Regions from separate parts of the Kitasatospora sp. NPDC034023 genome, predicted to be linked through region 3. Evidence: riboswitches for the same ligand, from Rfam matches in the RefSeq annotation. Region 3 holds a riboswitch; each other region holds the start of a gene.
The links. Region 3 has a riboswitch for S-adenosylmethionine ahead of thrC (threonine synthase). Riboswitches for the same ligand answer to the same signal wherever they lie in the genome.
Positions count from the first base shown of each region.

Region 1: another riboswitch for S-adenosylmethionine. It lies ahead of ACZ52R_RS15855 (IclR family transcriptional regulator); the one in region 3 lies ahead of thrC (threonine synthase).
Region 2: another riboswitch for S-adenosylmethionine. It lies ahead of ACZ52R_RS03235 (aminotransferase class V-fold PLP-dependent enzyme); the one in region 3 lies ahead of thrC (threonine synthase).

Region 1 is NZ_JBVIRY010000009.1:142,482-149,658, reverse strand. Features, by position in the region: gene ACZ52R_RS15875 (cobalamin B12-binding domain-containing protein) at 1-285, opposite strand, end outside; gene ACZ52R_RS15870 (helix-turn-helix domain-containing protein) at 601-1,875, opposite strand; gene ACZ52R_RS15865 (molybdopterin-dependent oxidoreductase) at 2,190-3,173, shown strand; gene ACZ52R_RS15860 (threonine/serine exporter family protein) at 3,241-4,494, shown strand; gene ACZ52R_RS15855 (IclR family transcriptional regulator) at 4,566-5,279, opposite strand; SAM riboswitch class I at 5,480-5,622, opposite strand; gene ACZ52R_RS15850 (hypothetical protein) at 5,820-7,177, shown strand, end outside.
Region 2 is NZ_JBVIRY010000002.1:79,575-86,751, reverse strand. Features, by position in the region: gene qcrC (cytochrome bc1 complex diheme cytochrome c subunit) at 1-517, opposite strand, end outside; gene ctaE (aa3-type cytochrome oxidase subunit III) at 706-1,326, opposite strand; gene ACZ52R_RS03245 (response regulator) at 1,724-2,149, shown strand; gene trpD (anthranilate phosphoribosyltransferase) at 2,270-3,346, shown strand; SAM riboswitch class IV at 3,454-3,573, shown strand; gene ACZ52R_RS03235 (aminotransferase class V-fold PLP-dependent enzyme) at 3,626-5,002, shown strand; gene ACZ52R_RS03230 (Lrp/AsnC ligand binding domain-containing protein) at 5,016-5,297, opposite strand; gene ACZ52R_RS03225 (rhomboid family intramembrane serine protease) at 5,339-6,121, opposite strand; gene ACZ52R_RS03220 (hypothetical protein) at 6,324-6,587, shown strand; gene ACZ52R_RS03215 (NYN domain-containing protein) at 6,929-7,177, shown strand, end outside.
Region 3 is NZ_JBVIRY010000004.1:401,813-408,989, reverse strand. Features, by position in the region: gene ACZ52R_RS08975 (alpha,alpha-trehalose-phosphate synthase (UDP-forming)) at 1-904, opposite strand, end outside; gene ACZ52R_RS08970 (glucosyl-3-phosphoglycerate synthase) at 978-1,958, opposite strand; SAM riboswitch class I at 2,130-2,265, shown strand; gene thrC (threonine synthase) at 2,282-3,562, shown strand; gene ACZ52R_RS08960 (MoaD/ThiS family protein) at 3,604-3,882, shown strand; gene ACZ52R_RS08955 (cold-shock protein) at 4,423-4,626, shown strand; gene groL (chaperonin GroEL) at 4,950-6,572, shown strand; gene ACZ52R_RS08945 (hypothetical protein) at 6,686-7,042, shown strand; gene ACZ52R_RS08940 (HD domain-containing protein) at 7,039-7,177, opposite strand, start outside.

The DNA.
Region 1 (7,177 bases), on a different contig from region 3:
GCGGTCGGGGTCGTCGGCTCCGGCGATGCCGAGCTTGCCGCCGATGACGGTCGGTGTGCGCCGCAGTTCCGGGCAGGCGCGCAGGGCCGGGATGACCCGCAGACCCTCCTGGTGGCCGTGCCCGTTGACGCTGCTGATCACGATCAGGTCCGGCTCGATCCGGCGGCATTCGGAGAGCAGCAGCGCGTCCGGGACGCATGCGCCCAGATTCGTCACCCGGTGCCCCATTTCCTCCAGCAGGAACTGCAGGAACACCAGGTTCCAGGTGTGCGAATCCGAGGCCATCGTCGTCACGACGACGTCCAGTCCGCCCCGTTCGGCATTTCCGTGCACCACAACTCAGCCCTCATCGGTAGAGATCGTCGATGGAATTCCGCCGACGCCCCGGCCGGCGGCCCGGGAATTCCGGCGCGTCGTCGGCGACGGCCCAGCCCCACGGAGAACGTTAGGAACGACGGGGCCCGGCAAGCGGCAGCTCGGGCGGCAAAAAGCGGCAGAATCGACGCCGGCGGATGCCCGGCCGGGGAGTCACCGCATCGTCAGCCCGCCGGCCCATGGCGGTTCAGCCCAGGGCGGTTCAGCCCGCCGGCTCACGGCGGTTCAGCCCGCGACGGCCAGCAGTGGGACGTCCCCGGCCGTCGGAAGCCGGAGTCCGGGCTCCTCCCGGACGAGGCGCCGGCACAGGTTCAGCACCGTGAAGCGCACGCCGTCACGGGCGGGCACACTGCGGATCAGCCCGCGGGACAGCAGTTCGTGCACCGTCGCCAGGCAGGTCTGCAGCGCCCAGCCGCTGCGCGCCGCCGCGTCCTCCCCCGACCAGTCCCCGGGCTCGTCCACGAGCACCGCCAGCAGGGCGCGCTGACGCTCCGACAGTGTCCGGATGGCCGGCTCCACCTCGTCCCGCACGTCACCGCGCGCGCCGAACACCAGCGGCGGCGCCGCGAGCGTGAACGGGACGGCCCCCAGCCGGGCCACCAGCTGGGCCGTGGACTGCACCAGCGCCCACCCCGCCGCGCGCTCCAACGCGCCCGGCAGGCCGTCCAGGTGGCGGCAGAGCTCGGCGACGGCTGGCGCCTCGGAGCGCTCCAGGGTGTAGCCGGGGCGCAGCCGGCACAGGTGCGAGAGCAGCAGCCGGACGGCGCCGACCTGCGCCAACGCCTCCGGATCGGTGTCGAGTTCGGGGGCCGGGACGGGCAGCGGCGCGAGCGGGATGACCTGGCCTCCGGGCAGCGGCCGGGCCTCCCGGGCGGTGATCAGCACCCGCAGCCCGGGGCAGTGGTGGAACAGCCCGTCCAAGTGCCCGGCGTCCACCCCGCCGTCGGCGCCGTCCAGCACCAGCAGGGCGGGCCGGTCGCCGATGTGCCGGACGATGTCCTCCAGCAGGCCGCGCCAGGGCTGCGGGCCGCCGCCGCAGTCCACCCACCGCACCGACCAGCGGGCGGACAGGTGCAGCCGGCGGGCCACCTCCAGCGCGAGCCGGGTCTTGCCCACCCCGCCGAGTCCCACCAGCGAGACCAGCCGGTCCCCGTGCACGGCGAAGGCGTCGGCCAGTACCTCGGTCTCCATCTCCCGGCCGACGATCGCCCCGCGCGGCACCGGCGGGGCGGCCGGCTCGGCCACCGACTCGGCGACGAGCGGGTGCCGGCGGGCGGCCTCCTCGAAGTCCGTCCGGCTGCGGCCTTCCAGCCGCAGCGCGTCCGCCAGCAGCCGGACGGTCTCGTTGCGGGGCCGGCGCACCCGGCCGCTCTCCATGTCCCGGATCGCCCGCACACTGAGGGTCGCGTGGTCGGCCAGGCACTGCTGCGTCAGCCCGATCCGCTCGCGCCGTAGCCGCAGCAGCTCGCCGAAGCCCGCCGCCGTTCTCACCGCTTGCACCGATTGCCCGCCGTCCATGCCTCGTCTGCCCTTCGTGGTCCGGACTGCTCCTGAGGTCGGGCCGGCGGCGGCAGCAGCACTGGGCACCCGCGCGGCCCGTGGTTCGGCCGTACGAGCCCCGGTGGTCAGGCTGTGGCCTCCGAACCGGTTCCCTCCGGTTCCCGATGCTCCAGGCTCGCCGTCTACGCCCGATCAACGATCGATCACCGGCCCCACCCGCGACCTTCACCCCGGCCTCACATCCCGCCCGACTGTCAGTCCCTCCTTGTACGGTCGGTCCCGGTGACAACGCTGCCGATCCGAGAGTGTGACGCATGTTCAGGACAGACCCGGAGGCGCCCGACCTCTTCATCACCCCGGTCGAGGACGTCTTCATCCGCAACCACCTCGGGCCGCACCCGCGGCTCGAGGCGGCGACCTTCTCGCTCACCGTCGAGGGCCTGGTCGAGCGGCCCCTGCGGCTCGACCTGCACGCGCTCCGGGGCCTGCCGCAGACCCGCTTCACCGCCGTCCACGAGTGCTTCGGCAACCCGCTGCGCCCCGACGTGCCGACCCGCGCCGTCACCAACGTGGAGTGGGTCGGCATCCCGCTCGCCGCCGTACTGGACCTCGCCGGTCCGCGCCCGGAGGCCCGGCACGTCTGGCTGGAGGGCGCCGACCACGGCGCCTTCGCGGGCGAGAGCGGCGTGAACTACCTCAAGGACCTGCCCCTCGACCAGGCGGGCTCCGAGGTGTTCCTCGCGCACACCATGAACGGCGAGCCGCTGCCCCCCGACCACGGGTACCCGCTGCGGGCGGTGGCGCCGCGGATGTTCGGCACCAACTCGGTCAAGTGGCTGACCAGGATCGTGCTGGCCGCCGACCGCCCCGAGCACCTCTTCACCACCCGCCTGTACGTCCGCACGCTGCCCGGCGAGAGCGAGGCTCGGCCGGTCCGCGAGAAGGACGTCAGCAGCAAGCTGCTCACCCTGCGGGACGGGCAGTCCGTTCCGGCCGGGAGCTGTGAAGTGGCGGGCTACGCCTGGAGTTCCACCGAGGTGACGGCCGTCGAGGTCGCCGTGGACGACGCCGACTGGCAGCCCGCCGCCCTGGACGGGCGCGGCCCCGACCCCACCTGGCAGCGCTTCCGCCTGCGGTGCGACCTCGCCCCGGGCCCGCACCGCGTCCGCTGCCGGGCCACCGACTCCGCCGGGCGGGTCCAGCCGCTCACCGGGGACCGGAACGCCGTCCACGAGGTGCACGTGGTGGCCGAGGCGCGGGAGTCCGCCGGGGTCGGCGCGCGCCCGGCCGGGCGGTGATCGCCGGGGAAGCGAACAGACCGGGGCACAGGCGGACCGAACCGGGCGGGATGGGACGATACCTGCCATGTCTAGCAAGTCTCCATCGGTCCAGGGCGCCGGCGCCCCGCCCGACCCGCTCCTGCGTCTGCTGCTCGAACTGGGTGAGGCCCTGTTGGGCGGCGGTCTGCCCGTCCATGAGGTCGAGGAGGAGCTCCGCGGGCTGGGGCGGGCGCTGGGGGCTCCGCAGGCGCGGGTCGCGGCCCTGACCAACGGACTGTTCGTCGCCCTGGGCGCGGACGAGGCCACCCGGTTCCAGCCGGTCGGCGCCGCGCTGCGGTTCGAGCAGACGGCCGCCGTCCTCCATCTGGTGCACCGGCTGCGCGCGGGTGAGCTCGACGGGCCCCGGGCGCTCGCCGAGCTGGACGGGATCCGGCGGGCGCCGGCCCGCTGGCCGGCGTGGGTGGCGGACCTCGGTGCGCTGCCGGTCGGGGTGGGGGTCTGCCTCTTCCTGCAACCGGTCGCGGCGAACGTGCTGGCGGCCGGGCTCGGATCGTTGGTCGTGGCGGGGCTGACCGTGCTCGCACGGCGGTTGCCGTACCTGCGGCCGCTGCTGCCCGTCACGGCCGGGTTCCTGGTCGCACTGCTGGTCCTGTCGCTGGCGCGGGCCTCTCTACTGGACGGCTCGTTGCGGACGATCGTGGCCACGCTGGCGATCCTGCTGCCGGGCGGGCTGCTGGTCACCGGGTTGTCGGAGATCGCCGCGGGTGCGGCCAGCGCGGGTACGGCCCGGCTGGTGTCCGGCGCGGTGCAGCTGGCGCTGTTCCTCGCCGGGGTGGCGGCGGCCGCGAGCGCGATCGGCATGCCGGCCACGGCGCTGGCCAATGTGCAGGTGGCCAAGCCGAGTTGGTGGGTGATCGGGCTGGGTCTGGCGATCGCCGTGGCCGGGGTGGTGGTCAACGTCAACACGCCGCCCTCGGCGATCCCGTGGATCGTCGCGGTGATCGCGGTCAGCGTCACCGTCCAGGTGGTGGTGGGATCGGTGCACGGCGCGGCGATCGGCGGCCTGGCCGGGGCGGTCTCCGCCGCGGTCGCGGCCACCCTGGTGCACTGGGTGCCGGGCGGTCCGCTCTGGCAGGTGCTCTACCTTCCGGCGTTCTGGATCGTGGTGCCGGGCTCCTTCGGCCTGTTGAACACCGCGCAGATCGAGGTCGGCAACGGCGCGCAGCCGGTGCTGGCGGCCGTGTCGGCGGTGTTCGGGGTGTCGATCGGCACCCTGATCGGCTCGGTGATCAGCCGGATCCCCCGCCCCTCCCTCCCCGTCCTGCAGCCTCGAGCGTGAGCCGGACGGCGGGAGAGGCGGCGGGAGGGACGGGGAGGAGCGGGGCGAGGAGGAGCGGCCGACGAACCCGGTCAGGAGTGGCGTAGCGCTTCGGTCAGGCGGTGCGCCGCCTCGGTGACGGCCTGGGAGAGCTGGGCACCGGGGTGGCGGGTGAGCCGTTCGATCGGGCCGGAGACCGAGACCGCGGCGACGACCCGGTTGGACGGGCCGCGGACGGGCGCGGACACGGAGGCGACCCCGAGTTCACGTTCGCCGATGGACTGGGCCCAGCCGCGGCGCCGTACGCCGCTGAGGGCGGTGGCGGTGAAGCGGGCGCCCTGCAGGCCGCGGTGGAGGCGTTCGGGTTCCTCCCAGGCGAGCAGGACCTGGGCGGCGGAGCCGACCTTCATGGGGAGGGTGATGCCCACCGGAACGGTGTCGCGCAGGCCGGAGAGCCGCTCGGCGGCGGCCACGCAGATCCGGACCTCGCCCTGTCTGCGGTAGAGCTGGGCGCTCTCGCCGGTGACGTCGCGCAGGTGGGTCAGGACCGAGCCGGCGGCGGCCAGCAGGCGGTCCTCGCCGGCGGCCGCCGACAGCTCGGAGACGCGCGGGCCGAGGATGAAGCGGCCCTGCATGTCCCTGGTGACCAGGCGGTGGTGTTCGAGTGCCACCGCGATCCGGTGGGCGGTGGGCCGCGCCAGGCCGGTGGCGGCGACGAGTCCGGCCAGGGTGGCGGGACCGGCCTCCAGGGTGGCGAGGATCGAGGTGACCTTGTCGAGCACACCGACGCCGCTCGTGTTGTCCATGGAATGGGTACTCCGTCTCAAATCCCGTGAGCGGCGGGTCGGCGCTGCTCACGGAGGCTCCGGGCGGGGAGCGGGGGTGGTCAGCGAGGACAGGCCGGAGAGGAAGTCGGCCGATTGCCTGCGCCGGGCACGAGACGGGTACGCGAAAGGGCCGGGGCGGGAAGCGCCCGGGCGAAGGACAGCACAGAGAGCACCGTGTCTCCTCATCTTTCCCGCGCCACAGTGGCGACAGGCCGGAGTTGGCACTGATCCCGGACGGCACGGCGCGTACTTCGGACGCCGGGTCGACCGGGGAGTTGCCGGGGCTTCGTAGGGCCGGTCCCTCCACCCCTCTGGATGATTCGCGAAGAACCATACAAGACTCCCCGGGCAGCACGTCAAACCCCCACCCCTCACGCGCAGGCAGCGGCGGGCGGCCCGCCGGCCGGGCCTTCCCCGGCGGGCCCCCCGGTGGGCCCGATTCGTGGGAGAGTGGAGGAGTCGGGAGTTCCGGCCTGAGCGGTGGCCGACCTCCCCCCGGAGACACTCCAGAGGTCTCCCATGACACAGCTGAACGAGATCCGCTCCATCGCCCCGGAGGCCCTCGCCGTCGCGGGTGTGCTGGACCCGCCGGTCGCGGCCGGGGCGGGATCGCGGGGCTACGACGACTTCGTCGACCCAGGCGACCTGCCGGACTCCGCGCAACCGTGGCAGTGGCACTGGTCCCCCGACCTCCTGTCGCGGCTCGCGGAGGACAGCCGGCTGCAGGTGAAACTGGGCTACAGCTGGTTCGAGGCCGCGGGCAGCGCGGCCGGACCGGTGCGACTCACTCTGTACGGGGTGCCCCACCGGAGCCGGCACGCGCTGGCGACGCGCCTGGCCGAGGCCCGTCCCGCGGTCGGCGCGGTCTTCATCGCGGACGACACCCTGGAGCCGGAGCCCCGCTGGCAGTGGCCGCTGCACCTCTGCGCCGTCACGACGGAGGCCGCCGAGGGCCTGTTCGCCGTGCTGGACCACGACGCGGAGGTAGCTCCGGTCATCGACGTGTACACCCTCGGCGAGCAGGACGGGGACTGCGACGTGCTGGCCGTCTCCGGCGCCGCCGAGCTCGACGCGCTGACGGCCGGCGGCGGCCTCAGCGCCGTCTGCCTGGCCTGGTGCGCCCCACAGCCGCCCGACCCGCACCAGCTGGCCCAACTCGACGCGGCCGCGCGCAGGCTCGACGCCTCCGGCTGGGTCGTCGCGGACCTCTCGGCGACCGGCGCGGTCGACTGGCTCGACCGGTTCGTCCGCCATCTCTCCGAGAACCTCGCCCTGGACGAGGCGGCCGGCCGCGCCGGCTCCTGGCTGACGGTGGCCCACCCCGGGCTCGCCGAGCACCACGCGGTGGCCGAGGGCCTGGCGGCCGCGGTCGAGCCACCCCCGGCCCCCGCGGTGCCGCCACCCCCGGTCGAGCCGGCCGAGCTGCCGGCCGGTGGCTCGGCCGAGCCGTACGCCGGTGGCCTCGGCGGGCAAGCGGCGGACGACCTCCGTCTCTCCGACCGGCGGCCGCCGCTCGCGGCCCTCACCGACCGGATCCGCCGCGCGGCCGCAGGCGTCCGGTTCAACGGGATGCGACTCGGCGGGGTCGTGGCCGACGCCGTCCGGGAGGTCCGCCAGGCCGGAGCGGCGCCCGGCGTGACCAACGACCGCTACCTCCAGGCACTCGTCAGCGACCAGCAGACGGGCAACCGGCTCCTGCACGCCTTCCACGCCGGCGCGGTGAACGAGATCCACCTCCGGGTGGGTCCGCACAGCGCCGAGTGGCACCAGATGGCGTCCGCGTTCCCCGAGCAGGGCCTGGAGTTCCGGGGCGGGGCGGCGCGCCTCACGGTCGCCTTCGACGAGGAGCGGGACCAGGCACTCCTCCACGAGCCCGT
Region 2 (7,177 bases), on a different contig from region 3:
TGCCCTTGGTCAGGGCACCACCCTGGCCGGCGAAGTTGTGGCACTGGGCGCAGTTGGTGCGGAACAGCTCGCCACCCTTGGAGATGTCCTCCGGGTTGGTCGAGGTGTACTGCTCCTCCTTCGGGGTCACCGGGCCGGGACCGAGGGAGGCCACGAAGGCGGCGAGCTGGTCGATCTCGGCCTGCGTGTAGATGTTCTTCTTGCGCGGCACCTGGGCGCCGGGCTGCTGGGCCGGCATGCGGCCGGTACCGACCTGGAAGTCGACGGAGGCGGAGCCGACGCCGACCAGGCTAGGACCGTCACTGCCGCCCTGGCCGTTCAGGCCGTGACAGGAGGAGCAACCGACGGCGAAGAGCTTCTTGCCCTCATCGATCGCGAGCGACTGCGCGGCGACGTCGGCCTGCGCCTTGTCGGCGGGAGCGAACGCGGCGTACAGCCCCCCGGTTGCCGCCAGGGCGAGAAGTAGGACGACCAGCGCCGCCAATGGGTGGCGCCGTCGTGCGGAGAGCTTTTTCACGGAATAACCCCGGTGTCAGGATCTGGTCGACTGGTGGGTGCACCCGGCGGCCGGTCTGGCCGGCACGAGGCTGCCTGTCTAAGGGCTGCGCGCGCGGTCGGTCGGTGGGAGCGTCGGCACCGGCAGAAGCGGCCCGTCGCCGGTGAGGGCGGGGGCCGCAGCCGGTGGCCAGCGACCTGATCAGCTGGTTACTTGATCAGGTAGATGGTCGCGAACAGGCCGATCCACACGACGTCGACGAAGTGCCAGTAGTACGACACGACGATCGCGGCGGTGGCCTGCTCGTGCGTGAAGCGCTTGGCTGCGTACGTCCGTCCCAGGACCAGCAGGAAGGCGATCAGACCACCCGTCACGTGCAGGCCGTGGAAGCCGGTGGTCAGGTAGAACACCGTGCCGTACGGGTCGGAGGACAGCGACAGGCCGTCCTTCTTGACCAGCTCGGTGTACTCGAAGACCTGGCCGCCGATGAAGACCGCGCCCATCATGAACGTGATGATGAACCACATGCGGAGCTTCTTCACGTCACCGCGCTCGGCGGCGAACACGCCGAGCTGGCAGGTGAGTGAGGAGAGCACCAGGACGGTGGTGTTGACCGAGGAGAACGGCACGTTGAGGGCGTGAGCCTTCTCGGTCCAGAACTCGGCTCCCTTGACGGAGCGGAGCGTGAAGTACATCGCGAAGAGGGCCGCGAAGAACATCAACTCGGAACTGAGCCAGACGATCGTTCCGACGCTGACCATGTTCGGCCGGTTGACCGATCCGTGCGCGTGCCCGGTTTCTACTGCTGTTGCTGTCGCCACGACGGACATTATGTCGGTCCCTTATTCCGTCTTCACGCCGGGGGGTGTCCCTCGGAGTGTCCGGTGCGTGCGGTATGCCCGCTTGGGGGGCGACGGGGTGCCCGGATGGGGGCTGAGCAGCGGCGTGTCCCTTTTCTGACGGTTCCTCGGGGCAGCCTACGACCCCGTTGCCCGGCGCGTCGCCGCACGGTCGGAGTAGCCGCGGGAGGTAGGGGGGGAGAGGCCGGGGTCGGCCGTACGGGTGGACCGGGCGGGCCCGGGTGACGGGCCGTCCTCCAGGCGGGTGAGACCAGGGCGCGGCGCCTTGAGCAGGAACGTGCGCGAGGGGCCCTCGGCGGAGGGTGATCGGGAGTAGCATCCGGATCAGGCGAACGTGGTCCGGATCACACTTGAGGGAGCAGGGTCCATGGCGTACACGACCGATGAGACGCTCACCGTCCTCGTCTACAGCGACGATCGCAACACCCGCGAGCAGGTGCTGACGGCGCTCGGCCGCCGGCCTGCCGAGGATCTTCCCGAGCTGTCCTACCTGGAGTGCGCGACCACCCCCGCGGTGCTCAAGGCACTGGAGAAGGGCGGCGTGGACCTCTGCGTGCTGGACGGCGAGGCGGTCCCGGCCGGCGGGCTGGGGCTCGGGCGCCAGTTGAAGGACGAGATCTACGGCTGCCCGCCGGTGCTGGTGCTGATCGGCCGGCCGCAGGACTCCTGGCTCGCCGCCTGGAGCCGGGCCGATGCCGCGATCTCCCGACCGGTGGACCCGGTGGCGCTGGCCGAGGCGGTCGCCACCCTGCTGCGGGCACGGCTGGCGAAGCGGGCTCCGGCCGGCCGCTGAGCGGCGGTGTCTCAGTACTAGAGAAGACAGGGCCGTAGGCGCCCCGCCGCTGGATAGGCTGGCTCCCAACCGTACGGACGTCCCCCGGAGCGGGGGAACCGACAACAGCTGGAGTCAGCCATGGTGAACGTGAACCCTGCGAACGGCGGTAGCGACCCCGCGCAGGTGGTCCGCTCCTGGCCGGACATCCTGGCGGCGCTGTTGCGGGGGGAGGACCTCGACCGCTCGTCCACCGCGTGGGCGATGGACCGGATCATGAGCGGCGAGGCGTCCCCCGCCCAGGTGGCCGGCTTCATGATCGCGCTGCGGGCCAAGGGCGAGACGGTCGACGAGGTCACCGGTCTGGTGGACGCGATGTACGCGCACGCCGAACCGCTGGAGATCCCCGGCCCGGCGGTGGACATCGTCGGCACCGGCGGCGACCGGGCGAAGACCGTCAACATCTCCACGATGTCGGCGATCGTCGCGGCGGCCGCCGGCGCCAAGGTGGTCAAGCACGGCAACCGGGCCGCCTCCTCGTCCACCGGGTCCTCGGACGTGCTGGCGAAGCTCGGCGTGGCGCTGGACCTCTCCGCCCGGCGGGTCGCCCAGGTCGCCGAGGAGGTCGGACTCACCTTCTGCTTCGCGGCGAAGTTCCACCCCTCGATGCGGCACGCCGCCACCGCCCGGCGCGACCTCGGGGTGCCGACGGCCTTCAACATCCTCGGCCCGCTGACCAACCCGGCCAAGGTCACCTCCCACGCCATCGGCTGCTTCGACACCCGGCTGGCCGGGCTGATCGCCGGCGTGCTCGCCCGGCGCGGCTCGACGGCGCTGGTCTTCCGCGGCGACGACGGGCTGGACGAGCTGACCATCACCACCACCTCGCGGGTGTGGGTGGTGCGCGACGGGGTGGTCACCGAGACCTCCTTCGACCCGCGGGAGGTCGGCATCGAACTGGTCGGCATCGAGACGCTGCGCGGCGGGGACCCCGCCTACAACGCCGAGGTCGCGCGCCGGCTGCTGGCGGGCGAGCGCGGGCCGGTGCGGGACGCCGTCCTGCTGAACACGGCGGCGGCGCTGGTCGCGCTCGACCTGGGCGACGCGCCGCTGGCGGAGCAGCTCGCGGCGGGCATGGCGCGGGCGGCGGAGGCCATCGACTCGGGCGCCGCGCAGGACCTGCTGCGGCGCTGGTCGGAGGCCACCAGCCGGAGCTGAAGCGGTAGTTGGGAGCCCGCGCCGGTACGCCGGCGCGGGCTCCCCGGCTGTCCGGATGGTGGATGCCCGTTTGACCACCCGCTGGACCCGACCTAGAGTCTTCGGCAGGTCATGAGTGACAGCGCCAAAGCCCCAGCTTGCTGTCCGGCAACCCTCCGTCCGTGGCGGGGTGCCCTGGGTGAGGACCGGGTCGCCACGGCAAACCGTCCGTGCGGCAAGCGCGGACGCCCGACGATTTGGCACTCCCGGGGTCCCATACCCCCGAAGGAGTGCATCCTCATGTCTCTCTCCACCGAAATCGCCACCGAGATCGGCACCCCCCTCGCGGTCCTCGGCGCCGACGTCCAGGTCCCGCTCGCCAGCGGTGACAAGGTCGGCTACGCGGCGCTCGACTACGCGGCCAGCGCGCCGGCGCTGCAGCGGGTGTGGGACGACGTCGCCGCCTACGCGCCGTACTACGGCAGCGTGCACCGCGGGGCCGGGTACCTCTCGCAGCTGTCCACCGACCTCTTCGAGCAGAGCCGCCGCACCGTCGCCGAGTTCCTCGACCTGCGCGAGGGCGACCAGGTGGTCTTCACCCGGGCCACCACCGACTCGCTCAACCTGCTCGCCGGCGCCGTTCCGGCCGGCACCCGGGTGTTCGCCTTCGAGACCGAGCACCACGCCTCGCTGCTGCCCTGGGCGCACGCCGGACTGGGCGTCACCTACCTGCGCGCGCCGCGCTCGCGGGCCGAGGCGGTGGCCGCCCTGGACGCCGCGCTCACCGAGGCGCCCGAGGGGCCCAAGCTGCTCTGCGTCACCGGCGCCTCCAACGTGACCGGCGAGCTGTGGCCGGTCGCCGAGCTGACCGAGACCGCGCACCGGCACGGCGCCCGGGTGGTGCTGGACGCCGCCCAGCTGGCCCCGCACCACCGGGTCTCGGTGCGCGAGCTGGACGTCGACTGGATCGCCTTCTCCGGCCACAAGATCTACGCGCCGTTCGGCGCCGGGGTGCTGGCCGGCCGGGCGGACTGGCTGGACGCGGCCGAGCCGTACCTGGCCGGCGGCGGAGCGACCCGCACGGTGGCCCGGGAGACGGACGGCTCGGTGGCCGTGCAGTGGCACACCGGCCCGGCCCGGCACGAGGCCGGTTCGCCGAACGTCATCGGCGCCTACGCGATCGCCTCGGCCTGCCGGGCGCTGAGCGAGGCCGGCTTCGACGCGCTGGAGGCCCGCGAGCGGCAGCTGGTCGACCGGCTGACCGCGGGGCTGGCGCGGATCCCCCAGGTCAAGGTGCTGAACCTGTTCGGCGCCGGCTCCGCCCGGGTGGGCGTGCTGTCCTTCGTCGTCCGGGGCTGGAACAGCTCGCACTTCTCGGCCGCGCTGTCCGCCGAGTACGGCATCGGGGTGCGCGACGGCCTGTTCTGCGCCCACCCGCTGGTGCGGACCCTGCTCGGTGACGAGGACACCCCGCCGTCGGAGTGCGGTGCGCCGGAGCCCTCGCTGCCGGGCGAGCGCAGCCTGAACGCGATCCGGGTGAGTTTCGGCGCCGGGACGCCGGACGAGCACATCGACCGCTTCCTGACCGCCGTTCGGGAGCTGGTCACGGACGGCGCGGCCTGGAACTACCGCAACGAGGGCGGGCGTTGCGTCGTGGACACCCGCCGGGAGGGCTGAGGCCCCGGCCCCGCTACTCGTCCAGGCCGAGGGCGAAGGCGGCTTCCAGGTCGTGCTGGGAGTAGGTGCGGAAGGCGATCTGGGTCTCGGTGTGGGCCACGCCCGGGACCTTGTTGAGCCGGCCCGGGATGACCTCGGCCAGGTCGTCGTGGCGGCGCACCCGGACCATCGCCACCAGGTCGTATCCGCCGGTCACCGAGTAGACCTCGCTGACGCCCTCGATGGCGGCGATGGCCTCGGCGATCTCCGGGATGCGGTCGACACTGGTCTTGATCAGGACGATGGCGGTGATCACTGTTCGGGCTCCTTTGTGGGGTGCCGCCAGCGTATCGGGCGTCAGCCGGGTCGTCGCGAGGGGTGGCGAACCACCGTGCAGGTGTAGAGGAAGCCGGCCGAGAAGCCGATCACGTGGACCAGGTAGGCCACCCCCGGGCCCGCCGAATGCACCGACCACCACTGCAGGGCGAACCAGAGGCCGAGCACCAGCCAGGCCGGGAAGCGCAGCGGCAGGAAGAACAACAGCGGGACGAGGGTGGTCACCCGGGCGCGCGGGTGCAGGCGCAGATAGGCGCCCAGGACGGCCGAGATCGCGCCGGACGCTCCGATGAGCACCCGGGTGGAATCCGGCGCGTGCGCCTCGGCGAGCGCGAAGCCGTACGTGGCCAGGCTGCCGGCCGCCAGGTAGAAGACGGCGTACCGGGCCCGGCCCAGCCGCCGTTCGACGGCCGGGCCGAAGACGTGGAGGAAGAGCAGGTTGCCCAGCAGGTGCAGCCAGCCGGCGTGCAGGAAGAGGCCGGTGAGGGCGGACAGCGCCGGGTGCTTGCCCGGGGTCGGGGCGGCCGGGCAGCCGGGGACCGGGTCGGGGGCCTCCGTCAACTGCGCGGCGGTCAGCGGCCGCCCGGTCAGCAGTTCGGCCGGGACGGCGCCCCAGCGCTGCTCGTACCGCTGCTCCGCGCAGACCCGGGCCTGGCCGGTGCCGTACAGCGGATTGAGTCCGGCGGCCGGGCCGAGCAGGAAGACCAGGGTGTTGACCGCGATCAGGGCGTAGGTGACCGCCGGGGCGGCCGCCTCCGGCCGGCCGCCCCGCTCGGCGGTGTGGTCGGGGGCCGCGAGCGCCATGCGGCCAAGCATCCCTCCGGGCGCCGCAGGTGACACGGCGGTTTACGGCAGGTGGACTAGCCCCGCTATTCCGCTGACCGGTGGTCGCGATGGTTGCCCCAGGCAATAGGCTTGGGGCGGGCAATCCCGCCTCCCGCCGCCGATGCCGGGGCTCCGGGGGGAGCGCCTGGCCCACGCAGGGACCACCCGAGAGGACCCCCCGATGACCGTCCCCGCCCTGACCGCCGAGACGCGCTGGCGCTGCACGCTGTGCGGCAACCTCACCCGGTTCGATGTCACCCGCAGCGCGCGGGTCACCGAGTTCCTGCACTTCGACCTGGCCGGCGACTCCAAGGTCGAGGAGACCGAGGTGCTGAGCGAGACCATCGAGTCGGTGCGCTGCCGCTGGTGCAACGCCGTGGACCAGGTCGAGCTGGTGGCCCGCCCGGGTGCCGAGGGCGCGGAGGCCCCGACCGAGCAGGGCTGATCCCCGCCGGTGTGGTGGGCGGTGCGCCGCGCGCCCGTCCGCCGCACGGGACAATACAGACAAGACGCACGGAGCGTGACGACAGGGGGCGGTCGCGGCCGTACCCCGCCGGAAACAGGATCGGAGCCGAGGACGTGGTGGACGCAGCGAAGGAGCCCGGCGAAGCGCAGGGGCTTCGGCCCGCTGCGCAGGAGCAGGTGCCGGACGCCGGGACGGGACCGGCGGAGAGCGCTGCGCCCGACACCCCAGACACCCCAGACACTCCAGACACCCCTGACACCTCTGAGTCCCCTGAGCCCTCCGAGTCCGCTGAGCCCGGGTCGGAGCACGTCGCCGAGAAGCTGGACCGGCCGCTGCCCGAGGGGGTGCGCCGACGCGTGGTCGGGCTGGCCTCGGACGCGCTGGGCGGACTGCCGCCGGGCGAGCTCCCGCAGAGCCTGCGTCAGTACGTGAAGTTCACCCCCGCGCGGCGCGCCAAGTACGCGGCCACCGCGCTGGCGGCCGCGCTGGAGGCGGAGCCGGCGTTCCGGGTGCGGATAGCGGAGCGGCTGCGGCTGGGGCAGCCGGACCTGGTGAGGGCGCTGGAGTCG
Region 3 (7,177 bases):
GGTCGACCCGGACGATGGTGCGGCGGTCGCCGACGGCTTCGCGCAGGGCGGCGAGGCGTTCGTCGACGTCGGGGCGGTGCGAGCGTTCGCGCAGGAAGTCGGCGTCGGCGCCGAGGGCGTGCACGCCGAGGCGGGTGGTGCGGCCGTCGAGGGTGACGGTGAGTGCCTCGTGGTCGACGGTGGCATCGAGGAGGTCCGCGCAGCAGGCGGCGAAGGCGCGGGCCCAGCGCTCGGTGAGGAAGCCGGCCCGGTCGGCGCCCAGGATGCCGGTGAGGACGGCGCGGGCGACGTCGTCCGGGAGCAGCCGGTAGTACTCGGGTGGGGCCCAGGGGGTGTGCGAGAAGTGGCCGATCCGCAGGTCGGGGCGGGCTGCGCGGAGCAGGGCCGGGGTGAGGGAGAGGTGGTAGTCCTGGACCAGGACCGCGGCGTTCGGGGCGGCTTCGGCGGCCAGGGCCTCGGCGAAGGCGGCGTTGTAGGCCCGGTAGGCGGCCCATTCGGTGCGGAAGGCGGCGTCGAAGGAGGGCGCGGTGGGGGTCGCGTAGAGCAGGTGGTGGACGAACCAGAGGGTGGAGTTGGCGACGCCGTTGTAGGCGCGGGCGAAAGTCTCGGGGTCGATGGCCAGCATCCGGACGGCCTGCCCGCCGACGTCGTGGCCGGCCAGGTCGAGGCGGCCGCGGGGGGCTTGCTCGGCGGCTCTGCGGTCCGCCTCCCCCAGGGCGGCGCAGACCCAGACCGCGTTCGGGTCGTCGATCGCGGAGAGGCCGGAGACCAGGCCCCCGCCGCCGCGCCGCAGGGTCAGCGTGCCGTCGTCGGCGGTGCTGAACGACACCGGTCCCCGGTTGGATGCCACCAGGACGGGGGCGGTGCCGGTCGCACTCGAACGTTCGGTCGTGAGATCGCCCATGGTTGGCATGTTGCCGTGGGTCAGGCGCGGCAAACCCGGGGCCCGTCCTCAGTTCACCCGGGGCCGCCCTCGGTCAGTGGCGGATCGCGTATTCGGGGACGGTGTGCATCGGGGGGCGCTCCAGGGCGGTCACCGGGTGGGTGTGGGCGGTGAAGGCGCGGGTCTGCGGGTCGCGGGTGAACTGGGTGAGCTGCGGGAGGAGGAGGTCGGCGGAGGCCTTGAGCCGGTGGGCGCGGTCGAGGCGTTCGAGGGCGGTGCGGTAGATGGTGGCGGCCATCCGGCCGAGGGCCTGGCCGTCCTGGTGGCGGTGGTGCCGGACGCCGACGTCCACCTGGGCCAGGGCGTCCAGGCCGACCAGCTCCAACGCGTCGACCAGCAGGCCGAGTTCGACGCCGTAACCGGTGGGGAAGGGCAGTCGTTCGAGCAGTGAGCGGCGGGCCGCGTACTCGCCGCCGAGGGGCTGGACGAAACCGGCGAGTTCCGGCCAGTGGAGGTTGAGCAGGGGGCGGGCGACGAGTTCGGTGACGCGGCCGCCGCCGGCCGGGACGACGGCACCGGATTCCGTCTCGAGAGGACGGTCGTACATGGCCTTGACCAGTTGGATGGACTCGTCGGTCAGCAGGGGGCCGACGATGCCGGAGACGAAGGCCGGATCGAACTCGCGCAGGTCGGCGTCCACGAAGCAGACGATGTCGCCGCGGGTGACCAGCAGCGAGCGCCAGAGCACCTCGCCCTTGCCGGCGGCGGCGGGCAGCCGGGGCAGGATGGCGTCGCGGTGCTCGACCCGGGCGCCGGCCTCGGCGGCGACGGCGGCGGTGGCGTCGGAGGAGCCGGAGTCGACCACGACGAGTTCGTCGACGAGCGGGAGGCGTTCCATCAGCTCGCGGCGGACGGTGCGGACGATGTCGCCGACGGTGGCCTCCTCGTCCAGGGCGGGGAGGACGACGCTGACCGTGCGCCCGGTGCGTTCCTTGGCCGCGAGGAGGGTGCGCACCGGCCGGTCGGCCGCGCTCCAGGAGCGGCGGCGCAGCCAGGACGCCGCCTGCGGAAGCAGCTCGGGAGTCGGTTCGGCGGGCACGGAAGTCTCCTCGGCGGGTGGGGTGGGACGGCTCATCTCGCGTGGCGGACGGTCCCGTTCAGGATTGACGCCTTCGGATACAGTCTTCGTACAGCGGCCGGACCTTCGCACGCCGGGGTCGCCGCTGAGTACCACCACAATTTCACAAGCTCATCCAGAGGGACTGAGGGAACGGCCCGTTGACGTCCCGGCAACCTTCTCGCGCGGCTGTTCTCGACAGGCCCCGGCGGGACAGGTGCCAATTCCGGCCTGTGGCGCGTCCGCGCCGCGGGGAAGATGAGGAGAGAGGCCTCGCCATCATGGCTATCGACACTGTCGCACCTGTTTCCGTGGACCTCGGCCCCGCCGTCGCGCTGTCCTGTCGGGAGTGCGGCACCCGATTCCCGCTCGGTCCCGACTTCGCGTGCCTGGAGTGCTTCGGCCCGCTGGAGATCGCCTACGAATTCGGCAGCGAGGGCGCCGAGGAGCTGCGCAAGCGGATCGAGGCCGGTCCGGCCTCCGTCTGGCGCTACGCGCCGCTGCTGCCGGTGCCGGCCGACGTGGCTTCCAAGCCCAACCTGAACCCGGGCTGGACCCCGCTGGTGAAGGCGGACAACCTGGGCCGGGAGCTCGGCTTCACCGCCCAGCTGCACATCAAGGACGACTCCGGGAACCCGACCCACTCCTTCAAGGACCGCGTGGTGGCCTGCGCCATCGAGGCCGCGCGGGCGTTCGGCTACACGACGCTGTCCTGCTCCTCCACCGGCAACCTGGCCGGCGCGGTGGGCGCGGCGGCCGCCCGGGCCGGGTTCCGGTCCTGCGTGTTCATCCCGCACGACCTGGAGCAGGGCAAGGTCGTCATGGCCGGGGTGTACGGCGGCGAGCTGGTCGGCATCGAGGGCAACTACGACGACGTGAACCGCTTCTGCTCGGAGCTGATCGGCGACCCGGCCGGCGAGGGCTGGGGCTTCGTCAACGTCAACCTGCGGCCGTACTACGGCGAGGGCTCCAAGACGCTGGCGTACGAGATCTGCGAGCAGCTCGGCTGGCGGCTGCCGGAGCAGATCGTGATCCCGATCGCCTCGGGATCGCAGCTGACGAAGATCGACAAGGGGCTGCAGGAGCTGATCAAGCTCGGCCTGGTCGAGGACCGGCCGTACCGGATCTTCGGCGCCCAGGCGGAGGGCTGCTCGCCGGTGTCGGCCGCCTTCAAGGCCGGCCGGGACGTGATCAAGCCGGTCAAGCCGGACACCATCGCCAAGTCGCTGGCGATCGGCAACCCGGCCGACGGCCCGTACGTGCTGGACATCGCCCGCCGGACGGGCGGGGCGGTGGAGGACGTCACGGACGCCGAGGTCGTGGCGGCGATCCGGCTGCTGGCGCGGACCGAGGGAATCTTCGCCGAGACCGCGGGCGGGGTGACCGTCGGCGTGCTGAAGAAGCTGGTCGAGACCGGACGGCTGGATCCGGCCAAGGAGACCGTCGCGATCAACACCGGCGACGGCCTGAAGACCCTGGACGCCGTCTCCGACGCCGGGATGACCGCCGTCATCCGCCCGACGCTGGACTCCTTCCGCGCCGCCGGCCTCGTGTCCGCCTGAACCACCTCCGCCCCCGTGAGGCCCCACCCGCAAGGAGAGCCATGAGCGCCAACGTCCGCATCCCCACCATCCTGCGCACCTACACCGGCGGCGCCGCCGAGGTGACCGCCGAGGGCGTCACCCTGGCCGAGGTCATCGCCGACCTGGAGCAGAACCACGCGGGCATCTCCGCCCGCATCCTGGACGACGCCGGCAAGCTGCGCCGTTTCGTCAACGTCTACGTGAACGACGACGACGTGCGCTTCGCCGAGGGCCTGGCGACCGAGATCAAGGACGGCGCCAGCGTCTCGATCATCCCAGCGGTGGCCGGCGGCTGCTGAGCCGTGACGCCGGCTATTCGGCCGCCCGCCCGTACGGAATTCCGCTTTCCGTATGCGCGGGCGGCCGGTTGCATTCCGGCTGGAATATTTTCGAGTCGAGTCGGAGTAGAGTGTCGCTCGGCTGGGAACAGGGGTTCCCTTGCGGCCACCCGCGGTGTTCCGCCGGGGCGGCGTCCGGCCGGTGAGACCGGCTCGTGAAACATGTCAGGCGGATGTCAGAATTGCCGCGGGCATTTGGGTAATTCGTCCGCTATGTCCGGCGTTAAATGCCGAGATCTTCCCGATTCAGCCCGTGCTGTCCCTTGACGCTTCAGCGGAATTACCGGCGGCTGACCCTGTTGCAGAGGGCGTCGGTCCGGATACATTCAGCGGCGGTCGACGCAATCACCCGCTCACCGGAGGCCGTTGGGCGTCCCGTGCGGAGGGTTGCGGCGTGCACGGCTGCGCCCAGGGGGGGTTCCCCGGGCCGGCCTTCAAACCAATCCGGGCCCGCGACCTGCGGGCACGTGAAGGGCCAGCACAGCACTAGGGGAGTTCGGAATGGCTCAGGGCACCGTCAAGTGGTTCAACGCGGAGAAGGGCTACGGCTTCATCGCGGTCGACGGTGGTGCGGACGTCTTCGTCCACTACAGCGCGATCCAGATGGACGGCTACCGCACCCTCGAGGAGGGCCAGCGGGTCGAGTTCGAGATCTCTCAGGGACAGAAGGGCCCGCAGGCGGACATGGTCCGCGCCGCGGTCTGACCCCTTCCGACCCCAGGAGCTCGGCGCGGCCCTACGGCTGGTGACCACTCGCTTCTCGACGGGCCCGTGCGACACGCGTCGCACGGGCCCGTCGGCGTCCCCGGGCGTCCACGGCGGCGGCTCGCGGGTTGCCGATTGGGCTTGCACTCGACCACCGTGAGTGCTAATCATTGGCGTTAGCACTCACAGTGTGAGAGTGACAGCGGACCGGGTCGGTGAGGCCCCCGGGAGCGGTAGGGGAAAAGACCCCCGCACACCAGGGCCGTCCGTCGCGGGCACCCCTTGGTCCGAGCAGTCGACCGTGTCCCGGAGGACCACTTCTGATGGCCAAGATCATCGCCTTTGATGAGGAAGCTCGCCGCGGCCTTGAGCGTGGCATGAACCAGCTCGCCGACGCCGTGAAGGTCACGCTCGGCCCCAAGGGCCGCAACGTCGTGCTGGAGAAGAAGTGGGGCGCCCCCACGATCACCAACGACGGTGTCTCCATCGCCAAGGAGATCGAGCTCGAGGACCCGTACGAGAAGATCGGTGCGGAGCTCGTCAAGGAGGTCGCCAAGAAGACGGACGACGTCGCGGGTGACGGCACCACCACCGCCACCGTGCTCGCCCAGGCGCTCGTCCGCGAGGGTCTGCGCAACGTCGCCGCCGGCGCCAACCCGATGGCCCTGAAGCGCGGTATCGAGAAGGCCGTCGCCGCCGTCTCCGACCAGCTGCTGGCCCAGGCCAAGGACGTGGAGACCAAGGAGCAGATCGCCTCCACCGCCTCCATCTCGGCCGCCGACACCCAGATCGGCGAGCTCATCGCCGAGGCCATGGACAAGGTCGGCAAGGAAGGCGTCATCACCGTCGAGGAGAGCAACACCTTCGGTCTGGAGCTCGAGCTCACCGAGGGCATGCGCTTCGACAAGGGCTACATCTCCGCCTACTTCGCCACCGACCTGGAGCGCATGGAGGCGACGTTCGAGGACCCGTACATCCTCATCGCCAACTCCAAGATCGGCTCGGTCAAGGACCTGCTCCCGCTGCTGGAGAAGGTCATGCAGAGCGGCAAGCCGCTCGTCATCATCGCCGAGGACGTCGAGGGCGAGGCCCTGTCGACCCTGGTCGTGAACAAGATCCGCGGCACCTTCAAGTCCGTCGCCGTCAAGGCCCCGGGCTTCGGCGACCGCCGCAAGGCCATGCTCGGCGACATCGCCATCCTCACCGGTGGCACCGTGATCTCCGAGGAGGTCGGCCTCAAGCTGGAGAACGCCGGCATCGACCTGCTGGGCACCGCCCGCAAGGTGGTCATCACCAAGGACGAGACCACCATCGTCGACGGTGGCGGCGACAGCGAGCAGGTCGCGGGCCGCGTGAACCAGATCCGCGCCGAGATCGAGAACAGCGACTCGGACTACGACCGCGAGAAGCTCCAGGAGCGCCTCGCCAAGCTGGCCGGCGGCGTGGCCGTCATCAAGGCCGGCGCGGCCACCGAGGTGGAGCTCAAGGAGCGCAAGCACCGCATCGAGGACGCCGTCCGCAACGCCAAGGCCGCCGTCGAGGAGGGCATCGTCGCCGGTGGTGGCGTCGCGCTGCTGCAGGCCGGTGTCGCCTTCGACAAGCTGGAGCTGGAGGGCGACGAGGCCACCGGTGCCAACATCGTCAAGGTCGCGCTCGAGGCCCCGATCAAGCAGATCGCGACCAACGCCGGCCTCGAGGGTGGTGTCGTGGTGGAGAAGGTGCGCAACCTCCCCGCCGGCCACGGCCTGAACGCCGCCACCAACACCTACGTCGACCTGATCGCCGAGGGCATCATCGACCCGGCCAAGGTCACCCGCTCCGCGCTGCAGAACGCCGCCTCCATCGCGGCGCTGTTCCTCACCACCGAGGCCGTCATCGCCGACAAGCCGGAGAAGGCCGCCGCGGCCGCCGGCGGCGGCATGCCGGGCGGTGACATGGACTTCTGATCCTGATCGCTTTCGATCGGATCGGTTGAATCCTCGTCCGCGTGGGCGGTTCCCTTCGGGGGGCCGCCCACGCGGCGTTTCGGCGTTCCCGCGTTTCCACGGAGAATGGACGGATGGCTTCCGACGACATCGAGACCGCCCTGCACAACGCCCGGGCCCTGATCCTGGCCGACCTCACCGCACGGGACGTGGCGGACGCCGCCGTCGTCTCGCTGGTGGAGCAGGCCGTCACCCACCGCCGCTGGTGGCTGGATCAGTGGCCGGACGGCACCGAGTACGTGCTCGGGCTGGTCGCCCAGGACGTCCAGGACGCGCTGCTGGAGGCGTACGGCCGGTGGCCGCTGTGCGACGCCTGCGCGGCCGACGGCGACCCGCACGCGCTGAGCGTGGAGCCCGAGCTGGGGCCCGAGCCGCACTGGGTGTGCGGCAAACAGGGCGCGGTGGTGGCGCCGGTGGGGGAGCTGGCCTAGCCCTCCAGCTGCCGGAGTTCTGCGGTGAGGTTGCTGCGGGCGGCGGTGCCGAGGCGCCCGCGGGCGGCGGGGGTGCGGTAGAGGGCCGGGAGCGCCAGGAGTCGGCGCAGGACGGCGGCCCGGCCGGTGCGGAAG